Regions from separate parts of the Neobacillus sp. 114 genome, predicted to be linked through region 2. Evidence: riboswitches for the same ligand, from Rfam matches in the RefSeq annotation. Region 2 holds a riboswitch; each other region holds the start of a gene.

Region 1 (6,754 bases), 2.6 Mb from region 2:
TTTATCCTCTGCTCTATCAAGACCGTTAATTTCTAAATTATTGGTTGATGTGGCAGAGCAGGAAGGAGCAGCAGCGGTTGCCCATGGTTGTACTGGTAAAGGAAACGATCAAGTCCGCTTTGAGGTTTCCGTACAGGCATTAAATCCAAGTCTAAAGGTTGTCGCACCAGTTCGTGAATGGGGTATGACCCGTGACGAAGAAATCGCCTATGCACAGGAGAATGGGATTCCGATTCCAGTGGATTTAGACAATCCATTCTCGATTGACGCCAACATCTGGGGCCGTGCCTGCGAAGCAGGAGTTCTCGAGGATCCATGGGCAGAAGCACCTGAAGCAGCATACGATTGGACCAACCCAATTGAATTAGCTCCAGATCAGGCTGAATATATTGAAATCGAATTTGAACAAGGTGTTCCTGTAGCCCTTAATGGTGAAACTTTACCGCTTGTTCAAATGATTGAAACGTTAAATGCCCTTGGCGGCAAACATGGTGTCGGCCGTATCGACCACATCGAAAATAGATTAGTAGGGATTAAATCCCGTGAAGTATACGAAAACCCAGCTGCACTGATTTTAATCAATGCTCACAAAGAATTGGAGTTCTTGACATTACCACGTGAAGTAACTCAATTCAAAACACAGGTAGACCAGCAAATGGCAAAAATCATTTACGAAGGTCTTTGGTATTCACCATTGAAAGCTGCGCTTGATGCGTTTATCGACGAAACTCAAAAGGTTGTTTCCGGAACAATCCGCGTGAAGCTTCATAAAGGTAACCATACGGTTGTCGGCCGTAAGTCCGTTCATAGCCTTTACAATGAAGAGCTTGCTACTTATACAAAAGGCGATGCCTTTGATCATAATGCAGCGGTCGGTTTCATTAAGCTTTGGGGTCTGCCAACAAAGGTATATTCTGAGGTTAATAAAAAAGAAGAATCTGTTGTGAAACAATAATCTTATTTGAAAAATAAATTTGGAGTGCCCTCGAAGCTGTTTCGGGGGCAATCTTCTTACATTTAGGAGGAGCAAGTGATGTCTAAGCTATGGGGCGGACGTTTTACAAAGGAAACCAACAAATTAGTGGAAGAGTTTACAGCATCGATTTCCTTTGACCAAAAGCTGGCTAAGGAAGATATTGCAGGAAGCCTTGCTCATGTGCAAATGCTTGGTGAATGTGGCATTATCCCAGTGGAGGATGCGGAAAAAATTAAAAACGGCCTTCTGCTGATTAAGGAAAAAGTAGACCGCGGCGAGGTCGAATTTTTAGTTGAAGATGAAGACATTCATATGAATATTGAAAGACAGCTAATTGAAGAGATTGGACCTGTTGGCGGGAAACTCCACACAGGCCGCAGCCGGAACGACCAAGTGGCGACGGATATGCATCTTTATTTAAGAACAAAGACAACTGAGTTGATCACGTTGGTTGAAGAGGTTCAGCAGGCGATTATCGGACAAGCGAAGGAGCATGTGGAAACGCTGATTCCGGGCTACACCCATTTGCAGCGCGCGCAGCCTGTCTCATTCGCCCATCATTTAATGGCTTATTTCTGGATGTTCGAGCGGGATAAGGAGAGACTGATGGATTCGTTGAAACGCGTGAACTGGCTGCCACTTGGTTCGGGAGCGTTGGCAGGAACAACATTCCCGATTAACCGTGAGATTGTTGCCGAGCAACTAGGCTTTGAGACCATCTATCCAAATAGTATGGATGCCGTCAGCGACCGCGACTTTATCCTAGAATTCCTGTCGATTGGCTCAATCATAATGACACATATTTCTCGTCTTTCAGAGGAATTGGTTATTTGGTCAAGCCAGGAATTTCAGTTTGTCGAGCTCGATGATTCGTTCTGTACAGGATCCAGCATCATGCCACAGAAAAAGAATCCTGACGTACCAGAGCTTCTGCGCGGAAAAACAGGACGCACGTATGGCAATCTGATTGGCTTGCTGACTGTGTTGAAAGGACTGCCGCTAGCTTATAACAAAGATCTTCAGGAAGACAAGGAAGGCATGTTTGATACTGTGGTTACCCTAGAAGGCTCATTGAAGCTTTTGGCACCAATGATTGAAACAATGACCGTTCGCAAGGATGTCATGCGAAAAGCTATCAATAATGACTTTTCTAATGCTACTGACATTGCCGATTACCTTGTCCGCAAAGGATTGCCATTCCGTGAGGCACATGAAGTGATTGGGAAAATTGTTCTTTACTCGATCCAATCCGGCAAATTCCTGTTGGATTTGACGATGGACGAATACCAGCAGTTTAGTACTCTGTTTGAAGAGGATATTTACGTTGTGTTGGCGCCGGAGCATGTAGTAGCGGTCCGAAACAGCTTTGGCGGTACCTCGCCGGAGCAGGTAAGAGAGCAAATTAAACTTGCTGAGGGAAAACTAGAGCAGTAAGCTTTTTAAATAGGTAACTAAATTACCTTTTGGAAAAGAAATTAGTAGGATCTCTACAATTAAAGCCAGCGCCCGTGCTGGCTTTTTATATGCCCGTAAATATGGAAGGCATTTCATTTGTATAAAATGCTAGATTATAAGATAATTCTATATGGAATCTAACTTCCAATAACCAATCTGGAGGCGAAAAATGAAACTTAGAGTATCTGTTGTTCAGTACCATCTTCACACAATCAACTCATTTGAGGAATTTGCCGCTCAATGTGAGCATTATATAAAAACCGCCGAAGAATTCGGGGCTGAATTTGTCCTTTTTCCTGAATTCTTTACTACGCAATTACTTTCCATTGGAAATGGTCAAGGACAAAGCCTGACCATCAATGACCTGCCTAGCTTCACCAACCAATACCGTGAACTATTTATTAAATTTGCAAAAGAAACCAACATGCATATCAACGCGGGGACCCATGTTCTTGAAAAGGATGGCAAGCTCTACAATACTGCCCATTTATTTTACCCAGATGGCCGTGTAGGCGAGCAGGCTAAACTGCATATCACGCCAACCGAGGTTAACGAATGGAATATGGCAGCAGGGGACTCGTTTCAAATTTTTGAAACAGAAAAAGGAAAAATTGCTCTGTTAACCTGCTATGATATTGAATTTCCAGAAATCGTCCGGATGGCGAAGGCGAAGGGAGCAGACGTGATTTTCTGTCCATCCTGTACGGACGACCGCCACGGCTTCCACCGCGTTCGTTACACGAGCCATGCCCGAGCGATTGAAAATCAGGTATATGTGGTGTTAACCGGAACGGTTGGCGCGCTGCCTACCGTTGATTTCATGCGGGCAAACTTTGGCCAGGCCGTCATCATCACTCCAAACGATATCCCGTTCCCGCCAAAAGGACTTTTAGTAGAAGGGGAAATCAACAACGACATGGTCGTAACAGCCGACCTTGACCTGGAACTGCTATACGAAGTTCGCGAGCGCGGTTCTGTGACCACCTGGCGCGACCGCCGCACCGATTTATATACAGATTGGAATTAAAACGAGGGAGGTCTTGCCATGTATCGTAGTGAATTTTACGTTTATGATCAGGACCGGCCTCTGCCGGTTTGCATCCGTAATTACACAATGGAGGACTTTGATCAGCTCATCGAAATCCAGTCCGAATGCTTCCCGCCTCCTTTTCCATCAGAGCTTTGGTGGAATAAAGAACAATTAACTAATCATGTGACCCTGTTTCAGGAAGGGGCATTATGCGTTGAAATCAATGGGAAATTGGCGGGCTCGCTCACCGGAGTTTGTGTCGAGTTGGATCCGGACAATTACAGCCATACTTGGGAAGAAGTTACCGACCACGGCTACATCCGCAACCATAATACGAACGGCAACACCCTCTACATTGTTGATATCAGCGTCCGTCCGAAGTACCGCAAGCTTGGGCTCGGAAAATTAATGATGTATGCCATGTACCATGTGGTCATTGAAAAAGGCTATGACCGACTGCTGGGTGGCGGTCGGATGCCGTGCTATCATAAAGTGGCTGAAAAAATGACGCCGGAAGAGTATCTAGAAGCTGTCATTAAAGGCGAGCTGAAGGATCCCGTCATCAGCTTTCTCCTCCGCTGCGGACGTGTCCCAATCGGTGTCGCCAGAAACTATTTAGAGGATGAAGAATCCCTCAACAATGCGGCATTAATGGAATGGAAGAACCCATTTAAATAATTTAGAAGGGGAATTAGAAAAAATGGAATTTAAACGCATTACCAATATCGAAGACCCAAATTTTAAAAAGCTTCACGATTTAATGGGACAGATTTTTCCTCCGGAAGAGGTCCTCGAATATGAATTGTGGAAAGAACCGTTAGAAGACCCAAGTATCCGCGTATTCGTTGCCGTCTATGAGGAAGAGGTCGTCGGTGCCACTGAATACCGCTATTATCCGGACTGGAACATTGCGATGACCGACTTCACCATCATCAGCAAACCAGGCCTCTCGCTTGGCCGATTTTTAGCAGAAAATCGTCTGAAAGACTTAAAACAGCTTGCTGCCCAAAACGGAAAAGAGCTTTTCGGAATGTTTGCCGAAATCTATGACCCATACCGTGTAGAGCACCACGAATTTGGCGGCGTGAAGGTCATGGACCCGTACGTGCGCCGTGAGGTTCTGTCACATTTAGGCTATAAGCGCCTTGACCTTGCTTACGTTCACCCGTCCTGGGAAAACAACGGGGAAGCGGTGTCTGGCCTCGATCTATGCTTCATGCCGATAAAGGAAGAAATCGCCGAAATTCCGGCATCACTTGTTAGAGACTTTCTTACCACCTATTACTCGGTGCTCTCAAACAAACCACAGAAATGGCTGGATATGGTTGAGAAATTAGCAGCAAAAGAAACGGTCGCCCTTTTACCACTTTAATATTGACAACTCTTGAAAATTCAGATAATATACTTTTTATATATCTTTGGAAATTTAATGAAAAATCAAATAAATATCTCTTATCCAGAGCGGCGGAGGGACTAGGCCCGATGAAGCCCGGCAACCTTCAAGGTATTCCTTGAAAAGGTGCTAATTCCTGCAGGTTATTTGTAGCCTGATAGATAAGAGGAGGAATAAAGCCCTCTTCTTATGAAGAGGGTTTTTATTTTTCAAAAAAATAAAGGGGTGGCAGACATGTCTGTAATTAAAGTGGCAATTCTCGGGTTCGGTACGGTTGGTGAAGGGGTTTATCGGACCATTCAATCACATAGCGATGAGCTAGCGGCAGAATTAGGGAAGGAAGTAGAGGTTGCCGCCGTCCTTGTCAGAAACAAGCGAAAGCCGCGGGAGATTAACGGAAATGTTCTGCTGACAACGGACTTCGAAGAAATTCTGCAATTGCCGAAGCTTGATGTCGTGATTGAGTGCATCGTGGATAAAGACCCGACTTTTACCTACTTGAAAAAAGCAATCCAACGGGGCTGCCACATCATTACAGCGAACAAAGAGATGTTTGCCCACCACGGGAATGAGCTTATAGAGTTAGCGGAACAGCATCAGGTGTCGGTTGGTTTTGAGGCAACAGTGGCGGGAGGGATTCCGGTCATTCAAACTCTCGGACAGCTTTTAAAAATTAATCGTGTCCAGCGGATCCTGGGAATCCTTAATGGAACGTCAAATTTCATCTTGACCGAGATGAGGGAGAAGCGGCAGTCATTTGCCGAAAGCTTGCTGCGTGCACAGGAAAATGGCTATGCCGAGGCGGATCCGACCAATGATGTGGAAGGCTTTGATGCTTTTTATAAAACAATGATCCTCAGCAGGCTGGCATTTGGAGAAGAGCCTGACTGGCGTAATGTCGAGCGGGTAGGGATTACGTCTATTACAAGTGAATTGATCGAAGCAGCGCAAAACTTAGGGCTAAGGTTTAAACATATCGCGAGCATCTGGAAGTCTGGCACCCGCATTCAGGCATCGGTGAAGCCGGTTCTGGTCGGTTCTGAACACCCTTTTTACCATGTTGAAGGGGTGGAGAACGCGGTGAATGTAAAATCTGATATCGTTGGCGAAATCACCCTTCAAGGACCGGGTGCAGGCATGTACCCAACTGCTAGTGCCATCATTGAGGATTTAGTCCATGTATGTCAAAGCCACATGACTAAATCTAATTATTTGAAAACCTCAGGGGAGGACATTGAGTTAAAAAATGAACACCAGAGGGAATACTGGCTGGTTCAAGGACTGGTCCAAAAATATGGCAGTCCCGCTATTACACTGGTGGATGAAATCTCTGAAGGAATCTTTGTTCTAAAGGGTACTAAAAAGGACATAGAGCAGCTTGCTCAAAGACAACCATCGGTTCAATATTTTTCGATCCTGGGTAAGGAAGAATTCCTTGTTCGGGGGAACGAGGAAGCAAAGGCATTATAGGGTTTAAGGGGCATCTTTTATCTGATGCTCCTTTGCTATGAATGGACATTAATTTATCCAGCGTTTTTTCCACATCTAAAGTCCTGTATTTATAGGCATTCCGCAGGTTTATGCACATTATCCAAATTTCGGAAGCGGTTACCTACCGATTATTATTAACAGAAAGGCTGATTTTAAAAATCAGGTTTTATAAGGGGGAAGCTGGTGTTGTCCACATTATTCACATTGTCCACAAAAGGTGAAGGGGAAGGATAACACTAACATGCCGTATCGAGTTCACATTCTTTTCAAATTTCTAACTTTAATATGTTAAGAAACTGTGAAAGCCGTTGTTTTTTCAATAGGAGGGGAGTATATTAAAAGTGTAAAGAAGATAGTGAAACAATTCACAAACACTTCTTTATAAGAAACAGCTAGCTGATCAATCCCT
Region 2 (6,754 bases):
TTTTTCTTCAATATTGGTTTTGCTGCTTCAAGTACTTCTGCGTGTGGTACAGCTGTTGCACCAACCACTAATTTTTTGTTCCCATCTTTATCTGCTGAATCATTTTTTGCACCGCCGCAGGCTGCTAAGGCAAATACGGTAAACGCAATGAAAATCAAACCCAGAACTTTTTTCATTCTTTTCTCCTCCTGTTATCGTTTATCTGTTTTCTTTGTGAAATAATCTCCAATAAATTGGATAATAAAAACTAAGATTAAAATAGCAATAGTTGCCACTAACGTAACCATTGGCCTGTTGCGTTGAAAGCCTTCTAGATAGGCAAAATGGCCAAGTCCACCGGCTCCAATGACCCCAGCCATTGCAGTAAAGCCAACAAGTGAAATCGTGGTAACGGTAATCCCGGAAATTAATGCTGGCAAGGATTCAGGTATTAATACCTTAAAAATAATATGTCCATGTGTGGCACCCATTGATTGTGATGCTTCAATTACCCCTTTATCAATCTCCCTAAGGGCGATTTCCACCATACGCGCATAAAACGGAGCTGCTCCAATAATCAGTGCCGGCAGTGCAGCATTGGCACCGAGCATTGTCCCAACGAGAATTTTAGTAAAAGGGATTAATAAAACAATTAAGATAATAAAGGGAATGGATCTAAAAATATTTACAAAGCCGGCAGTAATAATGTTTACTCCGCGATTTTCCCATATGTTTCCTTTACTCGTTAGAAATAGCAGCAGGCCTAGTAACAAGCCCAAAATAAATGTGGCAAGGACCGAGATAGCGGTCATATAGATCGTTTCACGTGTTGCCAGTAACAGCCCATCCCACTTAACTAATTCCATAAAGTCAGCCATTACTGATCACCTCCACGCCCACTTGCTGCGAGTGAATATATTCGATGGCTTTCTGAATTTCATTTGCTTGGCCATCCAAATGAATAAATAATGTTCCATAAGACCCGTTTTGCGTATGTGAAATATTCCCTTGCAGAATATTTACTACGACATCAAAATCACGAATAACACGTGTGATTAAAGGCTGTTCTGTTGCTTCCCCAAGAAACGATAGTTGAATGACCTTTCCATGCGGATAGCGCTCAAGCAAATGCTCTGCTGTCTCTTTTGTTTTTTCCGGTTCGGTTACCTGCTGCACGAAACGCTTCGTGATGGGTTGCTGCGGGTTTTTAAATACATCAAGTACTGGCCCAAGCTCGACTATCCGCCCGCTTTCCATGACCGCTACCCGATGACAGATTTTCCGGATGACATGCATTTCGTGAGTAATCAACACAATCGTTAAGCCAAGTTGTTTATTAATATCCACTAAAAGGTCGAGAATAGAGTCAGTGGTTTGCGGATCGAGCGCTGATGTCGCCTCGTCACATAAAAGCACCTTCGGGTTATTGGCAAGGGCCCGGGCAATCCCGACCCGCTGCTTCTGACCGCCGCTAAGCTGCGAAGGGTAGGCGTCTCCTCTGCCTTCAAGGCCGACTAACTTGATCAACTCTTCAACCCGTTTTTTTCTTTGCTGTGCGCTCACACCAGCAATTTCTAATGGAAACGCGATATTTTCGCTGACCGTTCTTGACCAAAGAAGATTAAAGTGCTGGAAAATCATGCTGATTTCCTGACGGGCTTTTCTGAGCTCTGCACCCTTTATTTTTGAAATCTCCCTGCCAGCCACGTTTACAGTTCCATCCGTAGGCAGCTCGAGACCATTTAACATGCGGATTAAGGTACTTTTTCCGGCCCCGCTATATCCAATCACACCAAAGATTTCTCCTTCTTTAATATCAAGGTTAACTTCATCAACTGCTTTTAGTTGCCCCTGCTTGGTAGAAAAAATCTTTCGTACATTTTTAATTGAAATCATTGAATCACCTACTTCTTATCCTTATTTTAGGATTTGATAATTTTCACGAAAGGATTCTATTTTAGTAAAATAAATAGCCTCTCTGCGCAGGCAGAAAGGCATCATCATTAAATGAATCCTTTCTCCCATCTCTCAAAGCCGTAAGCTTTGTGTGAATTGGCACCATTTCAATAAATTGACGGTTGCCGGGCTTCATAGGGCACATCCCTCCACCTCTCTTGATAAGAGCAAAAGCTATCCTATATTTAATTATTCATTCATTAATACTATTATTATGAAAGTAATAGTATCACGGTTAGAAAGTAGTGTCAACGACGAAATTCTACATTTTCAAAAAACTTTTTTGGAAAAATTCAGGCATTTGTTTTTAAAGATGTTAGGCCAGTTGCAGCTTCGATTGCGTCCTCTAAATCTTCCACTAAGTCCTCAACATTTTCAATTCCAATGGAAAGACGGATTAAATCCTCGGAAACGCCCGCCGCCTTTAAACCTTCCGCATCCAGCTGCTGGTGTGTGGTGCTTGCTGGGTGGATAATTAAGCTCTTGGCATCCCCGACATTAGCCACGTGTGCCCATAAGGTGATCGCATCGATTAATTTCGCACCGGCTTCCCTGCCGCCTTTAATGCCAAATACCACCATAGAACCAGCACCCTTAGGCAAATATTTTTGCGCCAATTCATAGTCAGGATGTGATGGATGCCCCGGATAAGAAACCCATTCAACCGCAGAATGATTTTGCAAGTATTCCACTACCTTTTGGGTGTTGGCCACATGCTCTTTCATCCGTACATGAAGCGTTTCTAAACCAAGAACAAACTGGAATGAGCTTTGCGGACTTAAAGCCGGCCCCATGTCGCGGAGAAGCTGTACGCGTGCTTTAATAATATAAGCTACCGGTCCAAGTGCCTCAGCATAGACCAGGTCATGGTAACTGGCATCTGGCGTTGTAAAACCAGGGAATTTTGGCGAATTCCAATCAAACTTGCCGCCGTCGACAATTATGCCCCCTGTAGTTGTTCCATTTCCTAACAGCCACTTGGTGGCGGAGTGAACGACGATATCAGCGCCATGCTCAATTGGACGGCACAAGTATGGTGTCGCAAAGGTGTTGTCCACGATAAGAGGAACCCCTGCTTCGTGTGCAATATTGGCTACCTTTTCAATATCAAGGATTCTTAAGCTCGGATTGCCGATTGTTTCAGCAAAAACGGCTTTTGTTTTTTCCGAAATGGCCGCACGGAAGTTTTCCGGATTCTCTGGATCTACAAACTTTACATTAATCCCGTATTTTGGGAGGGTCACTGCAAATAGATTATAGGTTCCGCCGTATAGGTTGGATGCAGCAACAATTTCATCGCCTGCTTCGGCAATGTTTAAGATGGCCAGTGTGATAGCTGCCATGCCGCTTGCCACTGCCAGTGCACCAACGCCGCCTTCTAGGAGCGATACTCTTTCTTCAAAAACAGTTGTGGTGGGATTGTGAATCCGCGTATATATGTACCCAGGCTCTGCTAAGGCGAAAAGGTTGGCGGCATGCTCTGTGCTTTTGAATTGGTAGGCGTTATTTTGATAGATAGGTAGCGCCCGTGCTCCTGTTACAGGGTCTGGTGTGAGGCCACCGTGAACACTTAATGTTTCAAACCTTAACTTCTTTTGTTTTTCTGACATAGTTCTTATTCCCTCCCAATATAAAAATAAAACCCATGCTTCCTATAAGAAGATGGGGGTTCTCCGCTCTTCTTATCTTTCAGAGCCTGTTTGCTCTGCTGGATTTAGCACCGTGTGGTCTACCGGTTGCCGGGCTTCAACGGGCCAGTCCCTCCGCCGCTCTTGATAAGAATGTTTATTTAGTTCGTTGATCGTTGCTTGAATATTCTAAAAAAATAATACCTGAAGTTTAATTCCGAGTCAATACCTTTGATTAAATTATTTCGGCAAGATTTGTCTGAGCTTTAGTTAAATAAAATAGTGATTCCAGTAATAATACGGTCCTTAGTGCGCCTTTTACGTTCAGGACTCCATTCCGTTGCAGTACCCTTAATCTTTCTTTCCCTTCAAGAAGTTGCTTTAGTTCTTGTAGGCCGCCGTGGATTTGGCAATTCGCCTGATCCTGTTGTGAGTCATAGAGGGCGAATATTTCCCCGTTTTTAATAACCAGTTGAACCGATTGCTGTTCGGTGGTACTTAGGCTAATCCTAAGTTCTGCGTGCTGTATTAGCGGAAGAATATGTCCTTGGTCATTAAATGTTTTTAAAAAGCTATTAACCTCTTCTATCATTTTAATCACTCCGAAATCCTCGTCTATACCAATTACTATTCAGCAGTGATTTATTTATTCCTTTATGATTTGCTCGACATTTATCTTCGGACGGATGGGGAAATATTAACATTTCCCGAGAAATATGTCGGACTATGCTGGATGCTGGTAATGTTAACAAAATATTCATACATTCTAATTTGCGTTTAAGTTGGAGTAAAATTGGATATGGGTATTTTAATTATTTGAGAGGATGTGGACTATGCCTACACCAAAAAAATCGCGCCGAGTAACAAAGGAGTTGCTTATGTTACGGGCATTAAACCCGCGTATGGCACTTACTGATACAGACAGGAAAAAGTATTATGCTCTTGAAAAAGGCTATCAAGGAGAAGTGATGTTTGATGCTTTAACCGAAAGATTGAAGAATAACTGCATCGTTTTAAATGGCTTGCTTTTTAAATTGAAAGAAAAGCACTTTCAAATCGACACTATTATTATTTTTCAAAAAACGATTTACCTGATTGATGTAAAAAATTTTGAAGGAGACTATATTTATAAGTCTGACCCCGACCGTTTTTGTAAAAATGATACCGAAATTGACGACCCTATCCTTCAATTGTTTCGAAGCGAGTCAAAACTGCGGCAGCTTCTCGATGAGTACAGATTTAATTTGCTGGTTGAATCCTACGTGGTTCATATCAACCCCACGTTCACCTTATACAAGGCTCCTCAAAACAATCATGTTATTCTCCCAACACAAATCAATCGCTTCATAAGAAAACTAGAAAATATCCCATCAAACCTGAATGGTGGCCATGAGAGGTTGGCAGACCTATTAATTTCTTTGGATCAAGGTGATTATCCTAATGCTCCAAAGCCGACTTATTGTTATGAGCAGCTAAGAAAAGGTACTTGTTGTTCGAAGTGCAACTCATTTTCGGTTTCGGTTGAAGAGAGAAAAATCGTTTGTAATACGTGTGGGTGCGAGGAAAGACTGGAGTCGGTAGTGCTGCGCAGTGTTGGGGAGTTAGTGTTGCTTTTTCCGGAGTTTAAGATTACGACTACTTTGGTGTTTGAGTGGTGCGGGGGTGTTTTTTCTAAGAAAATGATTCGAAGGGTTCTTAAGGCAAACTACACACTAGTAGGACATGGGCAATGGTCGTTTTTTGAGTAAATAATTACCTTTTTGAGTATCGGGGGATAATAGATTTACGGCCAGGGCAGCCATTCCTTTCATTGGTTACCTTTACTCTTGGATTTACAGCGGTTCGGGCGCCCATATCCCCTATTGGTTACCCTTCCTCTTGGTTTTACAGCGGCTTGGCACCCATATCCCCTATTGGTTACCCTTCCTCTTGGTTTTGTGGCGGACAAGGCACCCATTCCTATTATTGGTTACCCTTCCTCTTGGTTTTATAGCGGTTTGGGCACCCATATCCCTTATAGGTTACCCTTTCTCTTGATTTTAAGGCGGACCGGGCACCCATTCCTTTTATTGGTTACCCTTCCTCTTGGTTTTACAGCGGTTTGGGCACCCATATCCCTTATTGGTTACCCTTCCTCTTGTATTTACAGCGGTTTGGGCATCCATATCCCTTATTGGTTACCCTTCCTCTTGGTTTTACGGTGGTTTGGGCACCCATATTCCTTATTGGTTACCGTTCCTCTTGTTTTTGTAGCGGACCGGGCACCCATATCCTTTTATTGGTTACCCTTCCTCTTGTATTTACAGAGGTTTGGGCACCCATTCCCTTTATTGGTTACCCTTCATCCCGGTTATCCGGCCGTTCAGGCATCCATTCCCTTTATTGGTTACCTTTCCTCTCGGTTTTTCAGCTGGCCGGGCTCTATGACTCTTTAATGCTTATCTCTTTCCTCAAATCGAGTAGAGGGAAAATAGGTTGACTATTTTCGCCCCTCTCACAACACCGTACGTACGGTTCGCGTATACGGCGTTTCAATTTATATTACAGTGTGTACTTTTAGGTAACGTTCTAGAGCAGAGGGTACTCCCCTCTGCTTTAGTCTTTTGTTTGAGATTGCTCTTTGGACAACTTTTGATAACCCGATATACCGGTATCCTTTCCGGCAGAACGTTAATCCTTTCGCTTCTTCTTCGGGTATTCCTAGTTGAATTAGCGACTTGATTTGTTTTGCCGATACTTTCCATTGTTTCCAGATGATTACTCTTATTCTTGAGCGTAGTTTCTTATCAATTCGACTTGTTAATTTTTTCATATTTGCGATTCTAAAGTAATTTACCCACCCGAACATGACTTGTTTCAGTTTCAATATTCGGTAGTCTAGCGGAACACTCCAGTTTCGCTTTGTCAGTTGTCGAAGCTTCCTTTGAAATTTCTGTACTGAAGTTGGGTGAGGTTTCGCTTGGTATCTCTTGTTTGTGAAATCGTAGTAATACCCAAATCCTAAGAATTTCAATTCTTTTGGGCGAGAGATTTTACTCTTTTCGACATTGACTATCAACCCTAATTTTTCTTCTATAAATTTCACGATTGATTTCATCACTCTGTTCGCTGCTTTTTCACTCTTCATAAAGATGAGGGCATCATCCGCATATCTCACGAATCGTAGTCCTCTACTTTCTAATTCCTTATCG
Region 3 (6,754 bases), 160 kb from region 2:
CAGGAGTTTGGAATCTTCAATTCACGGTTGGCGGCAAGCAAATCAGTGAATTTTCCATATATGTAAAGGAGCCATATATCTCAATTGGGAAATCGACACTAATGATTTCTGCGGAGGACCTTTATGCAGGCTTTTATGAACACGAGGTTATCGAAGTCGAAGGCAGCAATCTTCCTGACGAAATAGAATTGGAGATATTTCAATTAGAAACTGCTGAGGCAACGACATTTACTTTTAAGAAGGCTGCAGACTATACAACCACTGATGGAAAGCATATTACTGATTATGGCGGCGGGTTTACAATTAAAAAAAGCGGCAAATATCGCTTTACTGTCCTCCAGCAATCACAGGCTGTTGAAGTGAGGAAACCAACCGATGGAAAATAAAGAAAGAGGCTGACCGAATTACGGTACAGCCTCTTTTTCCTTAGGCATTTATGCAATTGGTCCGCCTTTTTCTTTAATCTCCAAAGCAACGTTAGCAAACTTTTTAAAGTTCTCACGGAATTGACCTGCTAATTCCTTTGCCTTCATTTCATAGGCCTTAGGATCTGCCCATGTTTTCATTGGCTGAAGCACTTCATCAGGGACCCCAGCAATATGGAGCGGGATATTTAGGCCAAAGAATGTATCCTTAACGGTTTCTACGTGATTTAGTTCTCCTTCAAGAGCTGCCTGCACCATTGCTCTAGTATATGAGAGTTTCATACGATTGCCGACGCCATATTCTCCGCCAGTCCAGCCTGTATTAACCAAGAACACATTAACGTTATGCTCAAGTATTTTTTCACCTAGCATTTCGGCATAGCGTGTAGCCGGCAGCGGCAGGAATGGTGCACCAAAACAGGTTGAGAAGGTTGCCTGCGGTGAAGTAATGCCGCGCTCTGTGCCAGCAAGCTTTGATGTAAATCCGCTTAAGAAATGGTACATTGCTTGTTCCCTTGTTAATTTAGCGATTGGCGGAAGAACCCCAAATGCATCTGCAGTTAAAAACACAATGGTATTCGGGTGGCCGGCAATGCTAGGCTGGACAATATTATCAATGGCCTCCATTGGATATGCGGCCCGAGTGTTTTCTGTTAATGTTCCATCATCGTAATCCGGAATTCTCGATTCCTGGTTGATCACAACATTTTCAAGAACGGTCCCGAAACGGATGGCATCAAAGATTTGCGGTTCTTTTTCACGGGATAGATTAATACATTTTGCATAGCAGCCGCCTTCAATATTAAAGACGCCATTTGATGACCAGCCGTGCTCATCATCACCGATTAGACGGCGATTAGGGTCTGCGGAAAGAGTTGTTTTTCCAGTTCCGGATAAACCGAAGAATAATGCTACATCCCCTTCAATGCCGACATTCGCTGAACAGTGCATAGAGAAAATATTGTTTTCAGGCAGTAAATAGTTCATGACAGAGAAAATCGATTTTTTCATTTCCCCCGCATATTCAGTTCCTCCAATTAGAACTACGCGGCGTTCAAATGATATAATAATGAAGGTTTCAGAATTCGTACCGTCGACTGCCGGGTCTGCTTTGAAATTAGGGGCAGAAATTACTGTAAATTCAGCTTCATGAGTCAGAAGTTCATCTTCCGAAGGCCGAATGAACAACTGGTGGGCAAAAAGATTATGCCAAGCAAATTCATTTATGACTTGAATCGGCAGTTGTGATTTCTTATCAGCACCAGCAAAGCCTTTAAATACATAAACTTCTTCTTGCTGTTTTAAGTATTCTAATACCTTATTATAAAGATGATCGAAAGTCTCTTGTGAGATTGGCTGATTTAAGGAGCCCCAGGCAATTTTATCTTTGGTTGACTCCTCCAAAACAGTGAATTTGTCTTCTGGAGACCGCCCAGTATATTTTCCTGTTGAAACACGAACCGCTCCGGTGGAAGTGAGTGTCCCTTCTTTTCTGCTGAGGATTTTTTCAACTAGCTGCGGCACAGATAATTGGACTTGGACATTACTTTCATTAAGTAATTCCTTTAATTCATTCGGGATATGAACAGAATTCATTTAATGAACCTTCCTTTTTATGGTTTTTTTAATTTGGTATATTAATATTGAATAGTATAACACAATTAAAATAATAGTCTATACTAATTGACGAAATTATGCTGTATTTTATACCTTATTCTAAAGGTGATTAAAAAGTCATGAAAAAAACAGTTTAAGCATATTTTGTATCATACTCCATTGTATATTTTGGTTAATGTTGCTAAAAAATACATTGACATACTTTAAGAATCTGAGGTATGATTTTAGCTTGAACGGATACTCTCTTATCCCGAGCTGGTGGAGGGACAGGCCCTATGAAACCCAGCAACCTGCAACTAGGAAAATGCCTATATTGGTCATTTTTCGGGCAAAGGTGCTCAACCTGATGCAAGGCTTGTCCTTGAACGATAAGAGTGAAAGGCACGCAAAATGTTTGCATTCAACCTTTCCTCATGGAAAGGTTTTTTGTATGTTTGGCGAACGCACGTGCCGTTTGAATCGCTTTACTAATCTTCTAAAGAATTTCGTTTGGGTATTTTTCGGTAGTATTTCATAAAAACCTGATGTTTATTTCATACTATTAGGGATGAGTTCCGTATCAAAATGGAGGTTTTTTGGAAAGGGTGTTAACCTTTGAAAAAAGCAGCCTCATTATTTCATTATTATAGGAGGAATTCAGATGTCAACAAAACGCCATTTGTTCACTTCCGAATCAGTAACTGAGGGTCATCCTGATAAGATTTGTGACCAGATTTCTGATTCTATTTTAGACGCCATTTTAGCAAAGGATGCAAATGCCCGTGTGGCTGCTGAAACATCAGTAACGACAGGCTTAGTCCTGGTTGCCGGCGAAATTACCACTTCTACATATGTAGATATTCCCAAAATTGTTCGTGAAACGATTAAAGAAATTGGCTACGTACGTGCGAAATATGGCTTTGATTTTGAAACCTGTGCAGTTTTAACCTCTATTGATGAACAGTCTCCTGATATTGCCATGGGTGTCAATCAAGCCCTTGAAGCGCGTGAAGGTCAAATGTCAGATAAAGAAATTGAAGCAATTGGTGCAGGTGACCAAGGCTTAATGTTCGGCTTCGCCTGTAACGAAACAAAAGAGCTGATGCCACTGCCCATTTCATTGGCCCATAAGCTTGCCCGCAGGTTGACAGAAGTTAGAAAAGACGATATCCTTCCATACCTTCGTCCGGACGGAAAAACACAAGTAACAGTGGAATATGATGAGAACAACAAACCGGTTCGGATTGATACAATTGTTATTTCCACCCAGCACCATCCGGAAATCGGACTTGAGCAAATTCAGCGTAATGTCAAGGAACATGTCATTAATCCGGTTGTTCCAAAAGAATTAATCGATGAAAATACAAAATATTTTATAAATCCAACCGGCCGCTTCGTAATCGGCGGACCGCAGGGAGATGCAGGGTTGACAGGCCGCAAAATTATCGTGGATACTTACGGAGGCTATGCCCGTCACGGCGGCGGCGCCTTCTCCGGTAAGGATCCGACAAAGGTTGACCGGTCTGCCGCTTATGCTGCACGTTATGTTGCAAAAAATATTGTCGCAGCAGGTTTAGCTGAAAAATGTGAAGTACAGCTTGCCTACGCGATTGGTGTAGCAAGACCGGTATCGATTTCCATCGATACTTTTGGCACAGGCACAGTCAGCGAAGAGGTATTGGTTGACTTAGTAAGTAAAAACTTCGACCTTCGCCCTGCTGGAATCATTAAAATGCTGGATTTACGCCGCCCAATCTATAAGCAAACAGCAGCTTACGGACATTTTGGACGTACGGATGTTGATCTTCCATGGGAACGCACTGATAAGGCAGATGCATTACGTGAGAAGGCAGCAGGAGAATAATAGGGAGTGGGAGTTGCATTAAGGTGTAACTCCCATTTTTCATTAATCGTCTAATTTCTTGTTCAGTGTTTTAAAAACTGGAATAAAATGTTTAAGTAGGACTATTGAAGTGAAAAATGATGATACATGATTTTCCTTTTGTTCACAGTGCCATTTTTGAAAAAAAAGTGGTAGTATTAAAGAGTATGTTTTTACAAAAGGATATTTTGAAATAGAGTAGGTGAGGTACATAATGTGCGGTTTTATCGGTTGTGTACATGACAAAACGCAAAATTATCGTGACGAAGAAAAGCAGCTTTTTAAAAATATGAACGATATTATAACCCATCGTGGACCAGATGATGATGGTTATTATTATGATGATCATATTCAATTTGGTTTCCGCCGGTTAAGTATCATTGATATTGAATCCGGGCACCAGCCGCTAACGTATGAAAACGAACGGTACTGGATTATTTTTAACGGTGAAATTTATAACTATGTCGAGCTACGTGAAGAGTTGCTAAAAGAAGGACTAACTTTTTCCACAAGCTCTGATACAGAGGTTATCATTGCCCTCTACAGCCATCTAAAGGAAAAAGCAGTTGAACGCTTGCGCGGCATGTTTGCTTTTGTTATCTGGGATAAGCAGGAACAAACACTTTATGGGGCACGAGATCCGTTTGGAATTAAACCATTCTTTTATATGGAGGATGGTGACAGAACCTTCTTTGCTTCTGAGAAAAAGAGCATTTTGCTGGCTCTTAAAAATGATGTGCTGGATTATGATTCCTTGCAGCATTATTTAACCTATCAGTTTGTTCCAGAACCTGATACCCTATCTGAAGGAATTAAAAAGCTTGAACCAGGCCATTATTTTACAAAAAAAATAGGCTCGAAGATGGAAATGAACCGCTACTGGAAGGCACATTTTCACCCGGTACTAAAATCGGAAGATGATTTCGTAAAGGAAATCCGTGATATTCTGTTTGATTCGGTTGAAAAGCATATGCGCAGTGATGTTCCGGTTGGATCCTTCTTATCAGGTGGGATTGACTCTTCCATCATTGCCTCGATTGCAAAGCAATTCCATCCGGCTATTAAAACGTTTTCCGTCGGATTTGAGCACAATGGCTTCAGTGAAATTGATGTCGCCAAGGAAACAGCTGAAAAGCTTGGCGTGGAAAACATCAGTTATATCATTACGCCTGAGGAATATATGAAAGAAGTTCCTAAAATTATTTGGCATATGGATGACCCACTTGCCGACCCAGCATGTGTTCCATTATATTTTGTCGCCCGTGAAGCGAGAAAGCATGTTACGGTTGTTCTTTCAGGCGAAGGCGCTGATGAATTGTTTGGCGGCTATAATATTTACCGCGAACCTGGCGATTTGGAGATTTTTAATAAAATTCCTAGAGTCGGAAAGGTCCTTCTAAAAGGAATTGCCGATATGCTTCCGGAAGGGATGAAAGGAAAGAGCTTTATTGAACGCGGGGTGACACCGATGGAGCAGCGCTACATTGGTAATGCCAAGATGTTCGACGAAGCGGAAAAACGTGAGCTATTGAGTGTCTATCGTGAAGGCTTGAACTATACCGATATCACCAAGCCTCTTTATGAGGAATCAAGAGGCTATGATCCGGTTGACCGGATGCAATATATCGATATCCATACTTGGATGCGCGGCGATATTTTGCTAAAGGCTGATAAAATGACGATGGCTCATTCATTGGAACTGCGCGTGCCGTTCTTAGATAAGGCAGTATTTGAAGTGGCCTCGAAAATCCCAACTAGCTTGAAAACAGCTAACGGCACTACTAAGTACGTTTTGCGGAAGGCCGCCGAAGGGGTCGTTCCTGATCATGTTCTAAACCGGAAGAAGCTTGGCTTCCCTGTTCCTATCCGCCACTGGCTAAAGGCTGAGATGAATGATTGGGCAAAAAATATCATTCGTGAAAGCCAGACAGACCATTTAATCAATAAGACGTACCTGTTAAAGCTTCTTGATGACCATTGTCAGGATAAAGCTGACAACAGCCGAAAGATTTGGACTGTTCTTATGTTTATGGTTTGGCATCAGGTGTATGTTGAAGGAGTGTACTACTTTCAAAGCGAGTATAAAAAAGATTCAGTATTAGCGAGTAGATAAATGGAAAAGAAAAGGCACCCATCGTTTAAGATTGGGTGCCTTTTTGTAGGGATTTATAAAATTGACCCTTTTCCGCATATTCTCTTGTTATTCTTTCCATTTCCTTAATGTCTTCAGGAGAGATTTCCCTAATAACTTTAGCTGGTCTTCCAAATGCTAATGTATTAGGAGGGATTTTTTTGCCTTGCGGAACAAGACTGCCAGCACCAATAAAGGCACCTTCGCCAATTTCCGCCTGATCCAAAATAATCGATCCCATTCCGATAAGTGCCCCTTTTCGGATGATGCAGCTATGTAATATGACCTGATGGCCAACTGTCACTTCATCCTCTAATATTAGAGGGTTATTTGGGCTTTGATGGAGTACTGAATTGTCCTGGATGTTTACTTTCATACCGATTCTAGTCGGTGCTACATCGCCTCTAATAACGGAATTAAACCAGACGCTGGATTCATCGCCGATTTCAACATCCCCTGTAATAGTTACAAAATCTGCAATATAGGCAGTGTCGGCAATGACAGGGTATTTATCTTTAAAAGGGTAAATCATCATACTCGCTCCTTTTTGAATGATAATTCTATTTTAACGAATCAATACAAGGAATTACAAAAAATATTGCAATTAAAAAATTCATTTAGATTCTTATTCGTCTTTCCTATATGGTAAAATACAAAAAATGATAACGTTTTAGGGGGATCAGTTATGTGGAAGTGGGAAGCAGAAGGGGAAGCGAAGGC

The links. A riboswitch is a leader RNA that binds a small molecule or an ion and turns the genes downstream of it on or off. The one in region 2 is predicted to bind S-adenosylmethionine.
Region 1: it holds a riboswitch for S-adenosylmethionine, as region 2 does, so the genes downstream of both, QNN06_RS07615 (homoserine dehydrogenase) here and QNN06_RS26430 (methionine ABC transporter ATP-binding protein) in region 2, are expected to answer to the same signal.
Region 3: it holds a riboswitch for S-adenosylmethionine, as region 2 does, so the genes downstream of both, metK (methionine adenosyltransferase) here and QNN06_RS26430 (methionine ABC transporter ATP-binding protein) in region 2, are expected to answer to the same signal.

The regions. Positions count from the first base shown of each region.
Region 1 covers NZ_CP126144.1:1,540,759-1,547,512, forward strand. The annotation lists gene QNN06_RS07590 (argininosuccinate synthase) at 1-955, shown strand, start outside; gene argH (argininosuccinate lyase) at 1,034-2,410, shown strand; gene QNN06_RS07600 (carbon-nitrogen hydrolase family protein) at 2,601-3,458, shown strand; gene QNN06_RS07605 (GNAT family N-acetyltransferase) at 3,477-4,139, shown strand; gene QNN06_RS07610 (GNAT family N-acetyltransferase) at 4,162-4,833, shown strand; SAM riboswitch class I at 4,911-5,022, shown strand; gene QNN06_RS07615 (homoserine dehydrogenase) at 5,089-6,324, shown strand.
Region 2 covers NZ_CP126144.1:5,361,794-5,368,547, forward strand. The annotation lists gene QNN06_RS26420 (MetQ/NlpA family ABC transporter substrate-binding protein) at 1-176, opposite strand, end outside; gene QNN06_RS26425 (methionine ABC transporter permease) at 192-857, opposite strand; gene QNN06_RS26430 (methionine ABC transporter ATP-binding protein) at 850-1,875, opposite strand; SAM riboswitch class I at 1,998-2,103, opposite strand; gene QNN06_RS26435 (O-acetylhomoserine aminocarboxypropyltransferase/cysteine synthase family protein) at 2,229-3,545, opposite strand; SAM riboswitch class I at 3,615-3,717, opposite strand; gene QNN06_RS26440 (SCP2 sterol-binding domain-containing protein) at 3,799-4,155, opposite strand; gene QNN06_RS26445 (nuclease-related domain-containing protein) at 4,442-5,311, shown strand; gene ltrA (group II intron reverse transcriptase/maturase) at 6,100-6,754, opposite strand, start outside.
Region 3 covers NZ_CP126144.1:5,203,451-5,210,204, reverse strand. The annotation lists gene QNN06_RS25555 (hypothetical protein) at 1-386, shown strand, start outside; gene pckA (phosphoenolpyruvate carboxykinase (ATP)) at 435-2,021, opposite strand; SAM riboswitch class I at 2,285-2,417, shown strand; gene metK (methionine adenosyltransferase) at 2,683-3,885, shown strand; gene asnB (asparagine synthase (glutamine-hydrolyzing)) at 4,118-6,016, shown strand; gene QNN06_RS25535 (gamma carbonic anhydrase) at 6,042-6,566, opposite strand; gene QNN06_RS25530 (alpha/beta hydrolase) at 6,720-6,754, shown strand, end outside.